Linked DNA regions of Antarctobacter heliothermus. The protein of the gene in region 2 interacts with the protein of the main gene of each other region in a pairwise test. Links are inferred from orthologs where the notes say so. Each region holds a gene or a part of one and is shown on either strand. Other genes may lie near its edges.

What was found.
Region 1: the proteins of tsaE (region 2) and rlmB interact in binary tests that used the Escherichia coli proteins (3 or more experiments, as listed by UniProt). The link is inferred for Antarctobacter heliothermus from one-to-one orthologs.

The regions. Positions count from the first base shown.
Region 1 is NZ_CP022540.1:4,521,558-4,524,793, forward strand. Bases 191-3,108 are described here. They hold rlmB (23S rRNA (guanosine(2251)-2'-O)-methyltransferase RlmB), read right to left. Parts: upstream 2,079-3,108; coding sequence 1,302-2,078; downstream 191-1,301. Other genes in these bases: ribB (3,4-dihydroxy-2-butanone-4-phosphate synthase), read right to left, coding at 191-789; ANTHELSMS3_RS26115 (hypothetical protein), read right to left, coding at 975-1,175; ANTHELSMS3_RS21460 (metal ABC transporter permease), read right to left, coding at 2,424-3,108. Also shown: more of ribB, read right to left, coding at 1-190; more of ANTHELSMS3_RS21460, read right to left, coding at 3,109-3,212; ANTHELSMS3_RS21465 (metal ABC transporter ATP-binding protein), read right to left, coding at 3,202-3,236. UniProt on the Escherichia coli protein: Specifically methylates the ribose of guanosine 2251 in 23S rRNA.
Region 2 is NZ_CP022540.1:1,020,766-1,023,994, reverse strand. What follows is about bases 284-3,194. They hold tsaE (tRNA (adenosine(37)-N6)-threonylcarbamoyltransferase complex ATPase subunit type 1 TsaE), read right to left. Parts: upstream 2,021-3,194; coding sequence 1,547-2,020; downstream 284-1,546. Other genes in these bases: ANTHELSMS3_RS04860 (PAS-domain containing protein), read right to left, coding at 2,067-3,194; ANTHELSMS3_RS04870 (aminoglycoside phosphotransferase family protein), read right to left, coding at 588-1,550; ANTHELSMS3_RS04875 (nucleotidyltransferase family protein), read right to left, coding at 284-603. Outside these bases: more of ANTHELSMS3_RS04875, read right to left, coding at 1-283; more of ANTHELSMS3_RS04860, read right to left, coding at 3,195-3,229. UniProt on the Escherichia coli protein: Required for the formation of a threonylcarbamoyl group on adenosine at position 37 (t(6)A37) in tRNAs that read codons beginning with adenine.

The DNA.
Region 1 (3,236 bases), 3.5 Mb from region 2 along the record:
ATCGGAGGTGCCAAGGTCGCCTTTGGTCAGAACGATGTGTTCGTCGCCATGTGTTTCGTCGGTGTAGATGCGCATCCGCCACTCACCGCCGAACTCCGACGTGATGGTCTCTTCGGTGCGGATCTTGACCAGATTGTCGTTGCGCCGCCGGTACGAAATCAGGTCAGAAATTGTGCCGATCTTCAGCCCGTGACGCTGTGCAAAGGCCACCATTTCCGGCAACCGCGCCATGGTGCCGTCCTCGTTCATGATCTCGCAGATCACACCCGCCGCGTTCAGCCCAGCCAACCGCGCCACATCGACCGCCGCCTCTGTATGGCCGGCACGCACCAGCACGCCGCCCTTGCGGGCGCGCAGCGGGAACACATGGCCCGGTGTGGCAATATCCGCCGCCCCCTTGGAGGCATCGATGGCCACCGCGATGGTCCGCGCCCGGTCAGCGGCGGAAATGCCCGTCGTCACCCCCTCACGCGCCTCGATCGAGGTGGTAAAGGCCGTTTCGTGCCGGGACGAGTTGTTGGTCGACATCAGCGGCAGACCCAGTTCCTCGATTCGGTCCGAGGTCATCGCAAGGCAGATCAACCCGCGCCCGTACAGCGCCATGAAGTTGACCGCATCCGGCGTCGCCCATTGGGCGGGGATCACCAGATCGCCTTCGTTTTCACGGTCTTCGTGATCGACCAGAATGAACATGCGCCCGTTGCGCGCGTCCTCAATGATCTCTTCGACAGAAGAAATCGCATCGGACCAGACCTGTTCAACCGGTCCCGGAGTTTCAAAATCGGGCATGGGGCCTCTCTTTTGCCAGTCAGGTGCGGGATACTTGAGCGTTCCGCCAAAGACCAGAGGCAAGCGTACCCTACGCTGCACGGCGACCATGCAAAAAAACACAGGCGGTCGCATCCATGTTCTGCCCTTCGCCGTCCAGGACAGCCCACTCAGCGGCCCTTGGCGGATTTCAGGCGAACAGGATCTCAGTCAAAAATATCGTCCAGCAGATCGAACGCCTCATCGAAAAAGCGGTGCGCCAGACCCTTGCTCTTTTTCTTGCGCGGCTTCTGCCCGACCTTGCGGTCCGCTGTTTGGGCCGGTCTGGCTTTCTTGCGCGTGGCCTTGGTGTCCGCCTTAAAATCCGGGCGACCGGGGCGGGCCGCCTCGGCCTTCAGGTGTTTCATGTTGTGCAGTGGCGCCCCACAGGATGCACAGGACAATTCATGCCGGACGTCGCCGCGCAGAACGAGCGCGGCACGCGTGCCGCAATAACAACAAGTCGCAATCTTGGTCGTGGCCATAGGGCCGATCTAGGCACGCGCCGCGTAAAGCGCAACCGCCGCCGCGTTCGACACATTCAGCGACCCAAAAGCTCCGGCGAAATCGATCCGGACCAACGCGTCCACCGTTTCCTTGGTCTTGGGTCGCAGTCCCGGCCCCTCGGCCCCGAAAACCAGCGCCAGAGGGGCGTCGCGCCGTCCCTCAAGCGCTGCTTCGATGGTTTGCTCTGCCTCACCGTCAAGGCCCAGAACAAGATACCCCATGTCGCGCAGCGTCTGGATCGTCTCAGCCAGATTGCGCTCTCGCAGGTAGGGCTGGCGCTCCAACGCCCCGCTGGCGGTCTTGGCCAGTGCACCGGTTTCGGGGGCCGCGTGGTGGCGCGTACCGATCACCGCTTGCGCGCCGAACACCTCCGCCGAGCGCAGAATCGCGCCCACATTGTGTGGGTCCGTCACCCGGTCCAGCAGGACCAGCCGCAAGGCCCCCTGCCCGGCAAAGGCCACGTCTTCGAGCCGCCCCCAATCCAGCGGCTTAACCTCCAGCGCGGCCCCTTGGTGGACCGAATTGGGGTCCAGCGGCGCATCAAACCGGCGCGGATCCTGAATTTCGGGGGTCATGCCAGAGACCGCAACCGCCTCTGTCAGCTTTTCCGCCGCATTGGGCGTCAGGATCAGCCGCAGCCTGTCCCGGCGCGGATTCATCAGCGCGTCGCGGACCGCGTGCAGCCCGAACAGCCAGACGGTCTCATTGGCCGAGGCCTTGCGCGCCTGTTCCTTTTCGACCACCCATTTCGGTTTCTTTGCCATCGCCGATGCCCCTGCTTTCTGAGGACACAGGGTTTGCACCCTGCGCCGTGCTTTGCCAAGGGAATTTCCTGTTGACGCGGTTTTTGGGCGCATGTAGTCAGCCCCTCACACCGGGTACGCCCGGTGTCCGGTGGGCGACAGGCCGCAAGGTGTGGCAGGGGACTGTAACTCCCTCGAGGCGACTCACGCCTGGTTCGATTCCAGGGTCGCCCACCATTTCATATCTTCGACAATACGCGTTTCTGTGGATCAGGCTTTGGCCCGATCTGCCGATTCAGACCGGGCCGATTGGTTGGGCCGATTGACTGGCCCCTCAATCAGAATCACATACCTTGTTTTGCGGGATCATCCCCGAAGAGCGCGCGCCAGCGCGGCCACCGCAAACAGCACCGCCGCCGCGCAGACAACACTTGGCCCCGCCGGGGTGTCAAAGGTCCACGCCGCCCACAGCCCGCCCAGCGCCGACACAACACCTACCGCCGCCGTGCCCGCCAGCATGCCTTCGGGTGTTGTCGACAGGGGCCGCGCTGCTGCCGCCGGGATGATCAGCAATGCGCCGATCAACAGCGCACCGACCACCTTCAGCGCCACGGCTACCACCAGCGCCAGCGCCAGCATCAGCACCACACGCTCACGCTCTGGATTCAGGCCAGAGGCGGCAGCCAGATCGGGCGACACGGTCGCGGTCAACAGCGCCTGCCACCGCCAGCCGATCAATGCCGCAACCAGCGCCCCGCCGCCCCAGATCACCGCCAGATCGCTGCGGCTGACCGCAAGAATATCGCCGAACAGATAGGCCTCCAGGTTCAGGCGCGGACCGGGCAGCAGGCTGGCCGCGACAAGGCCCATCGCAAGTGCCGCATGGGCCACAACCCCCAGAACCATATCCGCGCCATAGCCTCGCCCCGACAACTGCGCGACGCCAAAAGCGACCAGCAGGGACACAATCAGCGTTCCGGCAAAGATCGGCACCGACAAGGCCAGCGCCAAGGCAACCCCAAGGATCGCTGCGTGTGAGGTCGCGTCGCCGAAATAGGCCATCCGCCGCCAGACAACGAAGACGCCCAAAGGGGCCGCCGCCAACGCCACCCCCACCGCCGCCAGTGCGGCGCGCACCAGAAAATCATCCAGCATCGCAGTTCTCTCCGGCGGCATGAT
Region 2 (3,229 bases):
GGGATAGGTCAGCCCGTACAGGCGGCCCGCCCCGGCCTGTGCATTCCAGACAGTATTGAGCGAAAAGGCGGGTTTGGCGATGTCGGCCAGCCTGTCCGTCTTGATGATCTGCGCGCCGGTATAGACAAGATCACCCTTGCGCGTCAGTTGCCCGTCCGGTTGCAGGGCAAAGTCGCCACCCGTCTTGCGTCCGACCGCACGGGCCAGCGGCACACAAAGCAACAGCGCGTCCATTCGAGTCGGGTCCCATGCATCGCGCAGCAGGTGCAACGGGTTGGGGCCATTCCAGATAGCGTCAGCGTTCAGAGTGTACACAGGGTGTGTTCCCAGCGTTGACAGGGCAAAGCGCAAACCGCCGCCTGTGTCCAGAATCTCTGGCTGTTCTGTCGACACATGCACGTCGCGGCCCGCCAGATGCGCTTCGATCTGGTCCGAGAGGTAGTGCGCGTTGACGACACGCGTCGGAATGCCGTCAGTCAGGGCCAGTGCGTGATCCAGTAACGGCTTGCCCGCCACCTTGATCAGCGGTTTCGGCGTGTTGGCGGTCAACGCACCCATGCGGGTGCCGAACCCGGCGGCAAAGAGCATCACGGCGTCGGGCATGTGGCTTTCAATCTTTCAAGATGCGCAGCGTCGGGCGCGGGCAGGGCGGAGTCGAGGATCAGTTTGACAGGTGCCAGAACCGGGTGGGCAAGATCGGTTTGCAGGTGGCCCCAGACGCGCGGGATCAGGTCGATGTAATGCGGTTTCCCCCGGCTGGAGGCAAGGCGGGCAAAGACCCCCAGAATACGCAGGTTGCGTTGGGCGCCCAGCACGGCAAGCGAAGCGTGAAAGGCGTCTGTGGGCAGGCCGGTGGCGGTCAGGTAATGCGCGATACAGGCCTTGGCCGTGTGTGCAGAGACATCGCGACGGGCATCCTCGATCAGAGAGACAAGGTCATAGGCCCGGTGTCCCTGCATCGCGTCCTGAAAATCCAGCAGTCCGGCGCGGGCGGCCCCCTGTCGGTCGGGCAGATACAGGATGTTCTCGGCGTGATAGTCCCGCAGCACCATGACGTCGCAGGGTTGGGCATGAGCCTGCAACAGCGGGACAAAGGCCGCGACCGCCTGCGGCAGCGCATTGGGCGCATGAGTGTAGTGCAAGAACGCAAGGTCCACCATTTGGGCCATCCGGTCCGGCGTGGCCAGCGGCAGATGCGGCGGCGGCGGGACGTTGTGCAGCGCGATGAGCGCGTCAGTGGCCAGCAGGTAGAGATCATGTTCGTCCTGCGGTGTTTGCGCCAGGCGCGCCAGCAGCCCGTCGCCGAGATCCTCAATCAAAAGCAGACCGTTTGCGCTATCCTTGGTAAGGATGCGGGGCGCGCTGAGGTCTAGTCCTGTCAGATGCTGTGCCAGACGGGCAAAAAGGCGGACATCGCCCTCGGGGTCCTGCATCAGGATCGCAGTTTTCCCTTTCAGATGCAGGCGCGTGTACCGCCGGGCCGAGGCGTCCCCGGCCAGCGGTTCTTGGCGGGCATCGCCCCAACCGCAGGCTGTCAGAAATCCGTTCATGCGATCTGCTCCGCACGCAATGCATCCCATCGCGGGGTTTGCCAGTCCAGCGTGGCAAGGCGGCTGTCATCCTCTGGCGCGGCGGCAAAGGTCAGATTCAGGGCGTCGCGGGGCGCAAGATCTTGCAGGCGGTCGGGCCATTCGACGAGGCAAATGGCGCTCTCGAACGCCTCTGTCAGCCCCAGTTCCACGCTCTCGTCCGGGCCGGTCAGGCGGTACAGATCCGCGTGCCAAAGTTCACCGGCGGTCGTGTCATAGGTCTGGACCAGCGTAAAGGTCGGGGATGGCACATCCTCGGGGACCACAAGCAGCGACTGGATCAAGCAGCGGGCAAAATGGGTCTTGCCGGCCCCGATCTGACCGGACAGCAGCAACACGTCACCAGATTGCAGCAGTGCGCCGATGCGCCGGGCAAAATGGCAGGTCGCCTCTGGCGAGGAAAGGGTCAGTGTGATGTGGCGGGACGTCATGGCGCGGAGGATACAAGCGCCGCACGGCGCTGCAAGCTGGTTCAGCCTACAGCGCGATGTTCTTTTTGCTCCAGTTGATGACGTCCGGAAACAGCTGCAACGGCGGAGAACCGGACAAGTGTCGCACCGGCGGCCACCGGCTGCACAACGCACAACGCATCGGTTCGCCGGTTTTCAGGACCAGATCCGCCCCAATACTTTGGCGGTCGCGCAGGGTCAGGACAAACTCACGGAGATCGGGCCAGATCGGGCTTGCATCGCAGGCCTGCTGCCAATCTTTTGTGGCATCGACAATGGTGATTTCGGCAAAGGCGCTGTCCGGGTCACAATCCCATTGCGCCCGGTAGGCGGCGTTCGAAAAAGTCAGCACGCCGAGGCGCGAAAACACGGCAACGGCATCTTCGAAGCAGTCCAGCACCGATTGGGTCAGTTCTAGCTCTGACCGGAAGCGGCGGGTCAGGGAAATCTCGGCGCTGATGTCCTCGATCAGGAAGGCAACAGCCCCATCGGGATGCGGGCGTCCGGTGATTTTGTAGGTCAGGCCCGAAGGCAGGTTCCACGTCTCGCAATAGCGATCTTCGCGGGCGGCAGAGACCACATCGTACAGCTTGTCGCGCCATGAGGCGTAATTCTTGGGTTCTGGCATCATGCGGTTTTCGCGCATGTGATCGAAAAAGCTGAGCAGGTTGGGCTTGGCCGACAGAAAATCAACCGGAAGGTGGGTCAGGTCGACCAACGCGGGATTGAACAGCACCAGCTGTCGGTCGCGGTCAAACACTGCAAGCCCGATGGGCAGATGGGCAAAAGTCTTGGTCAGGGTCTGTACAAAGTTCCGTTGCGCCATCTCGGCATTGACGAGGCTGTCAATACTGGTGGCGTAGTGCATCCAGCCATCCGAAACAGGCCGGGAAACCACTTCGTACCAGCGCTGTGGATGGCCGTCCGGTTTCACGCTGACGCGAGTCGTCCGCTCAACCCGCGTTGTCGGCAGTTTCAGGTCGATCGGGCTGGAATCCTCTGGTGTTTTTCCTGCGTCCCTGCACAATTCTTCGTACGCATCGTTGTTCCACAACAGGTTGCCGTTGGTGTCGGTGTGCCACAATGCGTCGGGCGCATTGCGCGACAGTTCAACCAGTCGATTGTGTTCGTCGGTCTGACAGCGGGAACGGAACAGGTTGGCGGCACCGTCAGGTGTGCAGCGCAACCGTA